DNA from 4 places in the Micromonospora humidisoli genome. Region 2 is predicted to be linked to each of the others. Evidence: riboswitches for the same ligand, from Rfam matches in the RefSeq annotation. Region 2 holds a riboswitch; each other region holds the start of a gene.

Region 1 (2,195 bases), on a different contig from region 2:
CTGCCGCTGCGGGCGCTGGTCAACAACGCCGGCGTCCCCGGTGCCGGCCCGGTCGAGGTGGTGCCGCTGCACGAGTGGCGGCGCATCTTCGAGGTGAACCTCTTCGGTCACGTCGCGGTCACCCAGGCCCTGCTCCCCGTGCTGCTGCGCGGCAAGGGGCGCGTCGTCAACATCAGCTCCCTCAACGGCAGGGTCTCCATGGCCGGCTACGGTCCGTACGCCGCCAGCAAGTTCGCCATGGAGGCGATGAGCGACGCGCTGCGCAACGAACTGGCCCCGTACGGCGTGCGGGTGGTGGTGGTCGAACCGGGCGGCGTCAAAACCGAGATGTCCCGCGTCGGCCTCGCCGCCCTCGGCCGTCTCGACGAGACGATGACCCCGGAGCAGAACGAGCGCTACGGTGCCCTGATGCAGGCGATCCCCTCCCACGTGGCGGCGTTCACCAGGGCCGGGGTGACCTCCGCCGTCGCCGCGAAGAGGATCGCCGCGGCGGTGACCGACCGCAGGCCCCGCACCCGCTACACCATCGGCGCGACGGCTGCCCTCCTCATCCGGGCCTCCCGCGTCCTTCCCGACCGGATGCTCGACCGGATGACGACCTCCGACCTGCGCAGGCACTACCCGACCGGGAACCGTGGCCGCACCACCGCCACCCGTACGTGATCCACCGATAGCATCGGCGGCGGCATGATCGTGCGAGGTGCCCCGCAACTGCGGGGAGAATCGGGAAGCCGGTGTGAATCCGGCACGGGCCCGCCGCGGTGACCGGGGAGCGACCGTCCAGGCGCGAGGAGCGCAGCCACTGGCCGTACGGCTGGGAAGGCGGACGGGTCGGCGTTGATCCGGGAGTCCGAAGACCGGCCTCGCGTCGACCGCCCACCCGTCGGGGGTGGGCCGAGCGCAGCGGGAGCCTGCCTGTGGAACTCTACGACGCCATCCACCGCCGCCGGGACGTCCGGGCCGAGTTCACCGGGGATCCGGTGCCGGCTGACACCCTGCACCGGATCCTCGACGCCGCGCACGCCGCGCCCAGCGTCGGCCACTCGCAGCCGTGGGACTTCGTCCTGGTGCGGGACCCTGCCGTCCGTCGTCGGTTCTACCGGCACGTGCAGGCCGAGCGGGCCACGTTCGCCGCCACTCTGGACGGTGCCGCGGCCGAACGGTTCGCGCGCATCAAGATCGACGGGGTGCTGGAGTCGACGCTCTCGATCGTCGTCACCTACGACCCGCAGCGCGGGGGCCCGGCGGTGCTCGGGCGGCACGCCATCGCCGACGCCGGCCTCTACTCGGTCTGCCTGGCCATCCAGAACCTCTGGCTCGCCGCGACCGCCGAGGGGTTGGGCGTGGGGTGGGTCTCCTTCTACCGGGAGTCGTTCCTGGCCGACCTGCTGGGTGTGCCGGCCGGCATCCGGCCGGTGGCCTGGCTCTGCGTCGGGCCGGTCACCCATCTGGAGGCCGTGCCCGACCTGGAGCGGCACGGGTGGCGGCGACGCCGGCCGCTCGCCGAGGCGGTGCACCACGACCGCTGGCTGCACCGGGCGACCGACTGACCGAACAGCTAATTCGGGTACGTCGATGCAACGGTTAGGCTGACGTCGCGCTCAGTCGTTGCCTGGCTACGTTGGGAGGAGTTCCATGCGTACCACCGTCACGGCCCTGGCCACATCCGCGCTTGCCGCCCTGGGCCTCGTGGCCGCCGGGGCCACGCCGGCCCTCGCCGCCGCCCCGGCGCCCTTCTGCGAGTCCGGCGCGTCGCAGTTCTACTGCGACGGCAGCAGCACCGGCACGACGACCTGGAGCATCACCTGGTACTCCGGCAGCGTCGGCACCTTCACGACCGCCGGGCCGACCCTCTTCGCCACCTGCCCGGCCAGCAACCTCGGCCACCCGGTGCGGGCCAGCTACAGCTACGTCGACGGGGGTACCACCCAGTACAGCGGCACCACCCAGTTCATCTGCCGCAGCGGCGCCTGGCAGTAGAGCCGTCCAACGTCCGGCGTACGCGTCACCCACGCGTACGCCGGACGGGCTCGTGCTGCGGCGCAGCTACTCCGCGACCGCCGGACCCTCATGCCCGCGATGAGCACCGCACGGTGCCGGAATGGGGCCCGATGACAGCCGAGCCGGTCCGCGAGGGGAAGTACGCTCGCATCGAGCGGCCCGCCGCGACGCTGTCCAAGACCCCGCCGCTGGGC
Region 2 (2,195 bases):
GTCGGGGATCCAGTTGGCCAGGTTGAGGTTGTGGGTGCGCCGGGCCTCCTCACCGGTGTTGTCCCGCAGCTCCAGGAACTCCTCGACGTCCGGGTGCCACGGTTCCAGGTAGACGCAGGCCGCCCCCTTGCGCCGGCCGCCCTGGTTGACCGCCGCGACCCCGGCGTCGAGGGTTTTGAGGAACGGCACGATCCCGTTGGACCGGCCGTTGGTGCCCCGGATCAGCGCCCCCCGGCCACGTACCCGCGTGAAGGAGATGCCGATGCCGCCGGAGAACTTCGACAGCTTCGCCACCTGGTGGTAGCGCTCGTAGATCGAGTCCAGTTCGTCGCGCGGCGAGTCGACCAGGAAACACGACGACATCTGGGTGTGCCGGGTGCCCGAGTTGAACAACGTCGGGGAACTCGGCAGGTAGGCCAGCGACGACATCAGCCGGTAGAACCCGACCGCCTCGTCGGGCGTGCCGGACAGCCCGCAGGCCACCCGCAGCAGCCAGTACTGCGGGGTCTCCACCACCAGCCGTGACCGCGGGTGCCGCAGCAGGTAGCGGTCGGCCACCGTACGCAGTCCGAAGTACTCGAACCGCAGGTCACCGGCCGGGTCGACGGCGTCGTCGAGTTGGCTGGCGTGCCGAGCCACGAACGCGGCGGTGTCGTCGGCGATCAAGCCGAGGCCGTGGGCGTACCGGATGGACTCGCTGAAGGAGGTCACCTCCTGCCCGCGGACCTCCTCGTCCACGTAGGCGGCCAGCAGCCGGGCCGCCAGCCGGGAGTACTGCGGTTCCGTGCCGATCAGCTCGGCCGCCGTCTGGATCGACAGTTTGTCCAGCTCGGCCGTTGTCGCCCCGTCGTAGAGGCCACTGATCGTCCGGGTGGCCACCCGCAGCGGGTCGACCTCGTCCAGGTCGGTGGCCCACCTGGCGACGGCCGTGACGATCCGGTTGACGTCCACCGGTTCGGTGTCGCCGTCGCGCTTGCGGACCCGCATCGCGGGCCGGCGTGGCTGCGCGCCGTCGACGTCGGACGGTGGGCTCTGCGCTGTGCTCGTCATGACCTCTCCTCGCTGTCACCGATGGCCATCGGGACGCGGGAGAACGCCAACGGGCGCGGCGCGACGGCCGGCCCGGGTGCTGGCGTCGGTCGTCCCGCGCGACCTCCGACCGCCGCGCGCAGCAGCGCACGGCGCACTGGCAGGTCTTCGGACTCGCGGGCGTGACCGGGGTCGGTCGCCTACTGGCCGTCGCTTCCCAGACCTCGCGGTCCAGTGCTCGATGACGGCGGTCGTTCCCACTTACCGCTGCGGGGCAGTCCCGGATTCCCACCGGGTTCCCTGTTGCCTCGACCGGACCACCGGGCCCGGCCGAACCAGCTGCGTGGCACACCATATATGGCGTAGATGGGGGAGAGGCAACACTAGATGTCGCGTCGGCGTGTCAGATAACTCTCACCCGAGCGGCCGGTGGCCCGCAGTGACGCCAGCAGCCGCAGCGCGTCGGCGTCGGCGCTGCCCGGCTCGGCGGTGAAGACCAGCATGACCGGGCCGGGGTTGCCGGGCAGCGGGTAGGTGTCCCAGTCCAGGACGATGTCGCCGACCTCGGGGACCTGGAAGGTCTTGGTGCCGCTGACCGAACCGCGCACGTCGTGCCGGGACCACAGCCGCCGGAACTCGGCGCTGCGGATGCTCAGCTCACCGACGACGGCGGTGGCCCGGGGATGGGTGGGGTCCGTGGCGACGGCGGCGCGCATCATGCCGATGTAGTCCATGGCCTGCTGCTCCCAGGCCGCGCAGCGCCGCACCGGGGCCGCCGCCTCGTCGAACATCAGCAGCAGCATGTTGAGCCGGTCCGGCGGGTGGTCCGCCGGGTCACCGAGCAGCGCCACCGCCCACGCGTTCCAGGCGAGCAGGTCCAGGTGACGGCCGAGTACCACCGCCGGGGTGTCCATCACGCGCAGCAACCGCCTGGTGCTCTCCGGCACCCGCTCCGGGCCGTGGTCGACCCGGGCGGGCACCGGCCGGCGGGCGGCGCGGGCCAGGGTGAACAGGTGCCGGCGTTCGTCGTCGTCGAGGCCGAGCGCGGCGGCGAGCCCGTCCAGCACGTCGTCGGACGGGCGAACCTCCCGGCCCTGTTCCATCCGCTGGTAGTAGTCGGTGCTCAACCCGGCCAGCAGCGCCAGTTCCTCGCGGCGCAGCCCGGT
Region 3 (2,195 bases), on a different contig from region 2:
GAGAACGGCACGGTGACGATCCGGCCGTCGAACTCGGGGATGGCCACCTGCATGGCCGCGTCCAGCGGGGACAGCCCGGCGTCGCTGGCCGCCCACTGCTCCCGGGTGCTGGTCAGGCAGAGCGCCTGGATCACCGGCACGTCGAGGGCGGCGAGCGCGCCGACGTCCCAGGCGTCCTCGTCGCCCCCGCCGGAGGCGTCGGCGGCGACCGTCCCGCCGGCGGCGAGGACGGTGACGACGAGCGCGTCGCAGCGGGCGAAGAGGTCCAGCGGCCCGTCGCCCGGGGTGAGCCCGCGCAGCGAGCCGCAGAAGATCGGCAGCGGTTCGCCGCCGGCCGTGTCGACCGCGTCGGCCAGGGTCTGCACGAAACCGGTGTTGCCGGCCAACGCGTGCGCCCGGTAGAACACGATCCCCACCGTGGGCCGCCCACCGCCGCCCTGCCGCCCGTCCGGTCCGGCCGCCTGATCCGCCTGGTCGGTCGGGTCTGACTGGGCGGTCGGGTCTGCGTGGGCGGTCGGGCGGCGCCGGTCGAGGATGCCGTACGGCGGGGTGGGGGTGGGCGGGTCGAAGCCCTCCCCGGTGAGCAGGACCGTGTCGGACAGGAACCGCGCCAGCTGGGCGAGGTTCTCCGCGCCTCCCTCCACCAGGTAGGACAGCGCTTCGGTGGCCACCCCGGAGGCCACCGTGGACGCCGCCATCAGCTCCGCGTCAGGCACCGCCTCGCCGCCGAGCACGATCGTGGGGACCCCTGAGCCGAGCACCGCCGCGAGGCCGTCCGGCCACGCCTGCCGCCCGCCGAGCAGCCGTACGACGGCCAGGTCGACCCCGTCGAGCAGGGCCGGTACGGCGGCCACGTCGACCCGGGTGGGGTTGGCGAGGCGGTAGTCGGCGGCACTGGCGCGGGCGGCGAGCAGATCGGTGTCGGCGGTGGACAGCAGCAGGATGCGCACGTGCAGCTCCGGAGAGTGACGTCCGGCTCGACCACGGGGCCGGGCCGAGCGGGGCGGGAGGGACGCCGGTCAGCGGCGGCGGAGGTCGACGACCCCGCCGACGGCGGGGCACCCGGACCGGCCGTCAGCGGTACGTGGCAGGCCGACCGCCCCGGCGACGGCCGGCGACGGTGGGAGTGGTGGGAGCACGCGGCGGCGCGGGCTCGACAGTGATGCGGGAATCACCGACCGTGATCGGGTCGGCAGTGACGCTGCGCGTCATCGGGTCCTCCTCGGGTGTCCACGCCCTGGGGTTCTCCGACGGCCGAAGTATCCTGGCTCCCGGATCGACGCTCACCCCCGGCCTTCCAACCGTGCACGCACGGTCGTGACCCACGAGGGGGGATCGCTCCCCGGTGACAGTGGCGGGACCGCGTCGGAATCGCACCGACTTCCTTCACTGCCGTCAGGCCGCGAATGCTGCCACACTCCTCACCCCGAGGTCAACGGCGGCCACCGGCCCCACGACGGCACCGGTCGGCCCCCATGGTGAGGCCGACGGCGATGGTTCGCGCTCGTCCAACGGGGCGCGGCCCGCACCCGGACGGCCCGCACCCAGACGGCCCGTCCCCGGTGGATCGTCCCCGGTGGCTGGTCGGCCCCTGGCGGTCGGGATACCTCTTTCACACGCTGTCGAGCTGATGACGTCAACGACTCGGACCGGCATGGTCGGGTCCGACCGGACGGTGGTCGGGCGGATAGCCCCGGCCACCCCACCGCCGCCGCAGCGCGGCCCCGGCCCGATGCCTCGGGCCGCGCCGTTCCGACGCCACCGGTCACCCCGTCCCGACGCTGCGATCGCCCCCCCGTCCCGGCCCTCCGGCACCCCGCACCGACACCGCCCCGACCCTGCGGTCACTCCCTCCCGTCCCTGCGACCATCCCGCACCGACAGCGCCGGTCATCCCTTCCCGACGCCACCGGTCACCCTGCCCCGACACCGCCGGCCAGCCCGTCGCGGCGGTGCGGGTCGGCACACCCGGCAGGCCCCGATCCGTCATCGTCATCAGCTCGAAAGGACCCGCATCGACATACCCACACCGAGTGGCCGGCGGACCGCAGGCCGGCGCACGCGGCCAGCGCACGCCTTCGCCACCCTGGCCGCACCCCACGGACCCGCAGCACCCCCACGACCCCGCCGCACCCCACGCACGGCTGGTGGACAGTCAGCGCAGGCGGCGCTCGGGGTGGGCCCGGTTCCAGGCCC
Region 4 (2,195 bases), on a different contig from region 2:
ACGATCGCCACCCGGACCACCATCGGATGGGTCACCGCGACGATCCGCCGGCCCGGCCCGAGCCGGTCGTCGAGCCAGCCGGCGACCCGCTCGCGCAGCGCGACGAGGGACTCCCCGCCGTGCGGCGTCGCCCCGGGCGTCTCCCACCACTGGCGCAGCGCCCCGGGCTCGCGCGCCCCGACGTCGGCCAGGCTGCGCCCGGCCCAGCCGGCGTAGTCGCAGTCGGCCAGCGCAGCCTCGACGGTGGGCCGTAACCCCAGGGCGTACGCAGTCTGCACCGCTGCGGTCGCCGGGCTGGTCAGACAGGTGTCCACGGTGCCCAGTGGCCCGGTCCGGCCGTGACCGGCCAGGGCGAGGGCGGCCTGTCGACCTCCCTCGTCCAGGTCGTCGTCGCCCGCGCCGAACACCGCCCGCCGCAGCGCGCCGGTGTGGGCGTGGGCGACCAGCCGCAGGCTGGTCGAGGTCACGGGCGGGCCGGCGTGCCCTGACCGGTCAGCGGCGCACGGGCCCGGTCGCCGGGGCGCGGCCCTGCGGTGCGTCGGCTCATCAGGGCGCTGAACAACAGACCGAGGGCGGTCCACAGCACCACCTGGGTGCCGAGCGAGGCCAGCCGGAAGTTCCACAGCAGGGCTGCCGGGAAGTCCTCCGGGACCTCCTGGAACGACGGCAGGACGACGTACCCGACGCCGGCGACCAGGACGAACCCGCCGAGGGCCGCGCCGCACCGTTGCCAGGGCGGCGCGTCGGCGCGGACCGACCGGTAGCCCAGGGTGCCCGCCCAGACGGCCACCAGGCCGAGCACCACCAACGCCAGGTAGGCGGCGGTGCGCTGGTCGATGGTGTCGGGGTTGCCCACCGCCGGGGGATTGGCCGGGTACTTCCCGAACGGCACGAGCACTACGCCGAGCAGGGCACCGCCCGCCAGCAGCAACGCCGACCGGCCGTCGTCGGCGGCCGGGAACCGTCGGCGCAGCAGCACGTACGCGGTCGCGAGCAGGCCACCCATCGCCGTCCCGAACAGGCCGGTGGCCAGGAACAGGCCGAACCGCTGCCCGTCCCGGCCGACCAGGTCCTCGGCGTGGTGGTCGTCGGCCACCGGCCCGGTGTGGGTGGCGGCCTCCTCGATCGCGATGGCCGCGTCGATGCGCGGCTCACCGGCGAGGTAGCCGAAACCGCCCGCGAGTAGACCGGCGACGAGGCCGGCGAGGAGCCCGCGGAGCAGGACGGTGACGAAGGTGGGTGGGTTGTGGGCAGCGGTCAGTGGCACGGGACACCGAGCAGGTGCCGGCCGTCGTGCATCAGTTCGTGCAGGAACATGCCGCTGCGCGAGACCGCCCCCTGGTCGAACGCGACCAGGTAGGTGAGCAGCAGGAGTACGCCGGCGACGGCCAGGGCCGTCCACCACAGACGGGTGGACCCGACGGGGTGCACCAGCGGCTGGGCAGGAGTGGGACTCGACATGGGATTCGAACCTTCCCGGGGATGACGCGTCCCCATCGCAAGGCTGCGGACGACCGAGCGTCCTGGCTCACGGACCCGTCGACGACGGAACCGCTCACAGTGGCGCGACCGCGCCGGATTCCCACCGGCTTACCTCGCGACGCCGCAGATAGTGGGTCGACCGTAACGGCGCGACCCCCGACCGGTCAATCGTCGCCCGGGGAATGTGACGTGCCGGCCGGGGGCGGCACGTCATCCGCCGGCCGGTGCGGGGGCGGCGTCGCGGCGACGTCGGGCCGCCACGCCCAGGGCGACGTCGACGACGAGGAAGGCGAGCAGGCTCAGCCCGAGCAGGGGCAAGGCCCAGCCGATCGCCGCCACCACCGGTACGCCGACGGGCACCGCCCACCACGGCAGGCCCCGCACACCACCCCGGGGTGGCGGGGTGCCGGTGCGGGCCCGGCGGTCCGCCCGGGTGGGCCGGCGCTGCCACCACATCCGGTACCCCCAGACGACGACGCAGAGCAGCCCGAGGGCCAGCGCGGCGAGCAGGATCTGGTTGACCGGGCCGAGGAGCACCCCCATGTGGGCCTGGATGCCGAGTCCACTGAGCTGGGCCAGCAGCGGCCAGTCGGCGAAGTCGCTGCGGGCGGTGACCGTCCCCGTCGTGGGGTCGACGGCGACCCGGTCCTTGGCCACCGGCCAGGTGTTGTCGACCTGGGTGACCGTCCAGGCCGAGCCCGGCTCGCCGGGGG

Evidence for each region. A riboswitch is a leader RNA that binds a small molecule or an ion and turns the genes downstream of it on or off. The one in region 2 is predicted to bind cobalamin.
Region 1: linked by a shared signal. The riboswitch ahead of bluB (5,6-dimethylbenzimidazole synthase) and the one ahead of JQN84_RS27750 (ribonucleoside-diphosphate reductase subunit alpha) in region 2 are both predicted to bind cobalamin.
Region 3: linked by a shared signal. The riboswitch ahead of cobN (cobaltochelatase subunit CobN) and the one ahead of JQN84_RS27750 (ribonucleoside-diphosphate reductase subunit alpha) in region 2 are both predicted to bind cobalamin.
Region 4: linked by a shared signal. The riboswitch ahead of JQN84_RS21075 (CbtB domain-containing protein) and the one ahead of JQN84_RS27750 (ribonucleoside-diphosphate reductase subunit alpha) in region 2 are both predicted to bind cobalamin.

What each region holds. Positions count from the first base shown of each region.
Region 1 covers NZ_JAFEUO010000010.1:51,292-53,486, forward strand. Annotated here, with positions in the region: gene JQN84_RS28630 (SDR family oxidoreductase) at 1-663, shown strand, start outside; cobalamin riboswitch at 682-880, shown strand; gene bluB (5,6-dimethylbenzimidazole synthase) at 918-1,550, shown strand; gene JQN84_RS28640 (hypothetical protein) at 1,636-1,980, shown strand.
Region 2 covers NZ_JAFEUO010000009.1:70,767-72,961, forward strand. Annotated here, with positions in the region: gene JQN84_RS27750 (ribonucleoside-diphosphate reductase subunit alpha) at 1-1,050, opposite strand, end outside; cobalamin riboswitch at 1,172-1,385, opposite strand; gene JQN84_RS27755 (helix-turn-helix transcriptional regulator) at 1,413-2,195, opposite strand, start outside.
Region 3 covers NZ_JAFEUO010000006.1:318,769-320,963, reverse strand. Annotated here, with positions in the region: gene cobN (cobaltochelatase subunit CobN) at 1-950, opposite strand, end outside; cobalamin riboswitch at 1,258-1,387, opposite strand; gene JQN84_RS22940 (hypothetical protein) at 2,155-2,195, opposite strand, start outside.
Region 4 covers NZ_JAFEUO010000005.1:545,589-547,783, reverse strand. Annotated here, with positions in the region: gene JQN84_RS21085 (histidine phosphatase family protein) at 1-467, opposite strand, end outside; gene JQN84_RS21080 (CbtA family protein) at 464-1,267, opposite strand; gene JQN84_RS21075 (CbtB domain-containing protein) at 1,258-1,461, opposite strand; cobalamin riboswitch at 1,496-1,637, opposite strand; gene JQN84_RS21070 (PepSY-associated TM helix domain-containing protein) at 1,693-2,195, opposite strand, start outside.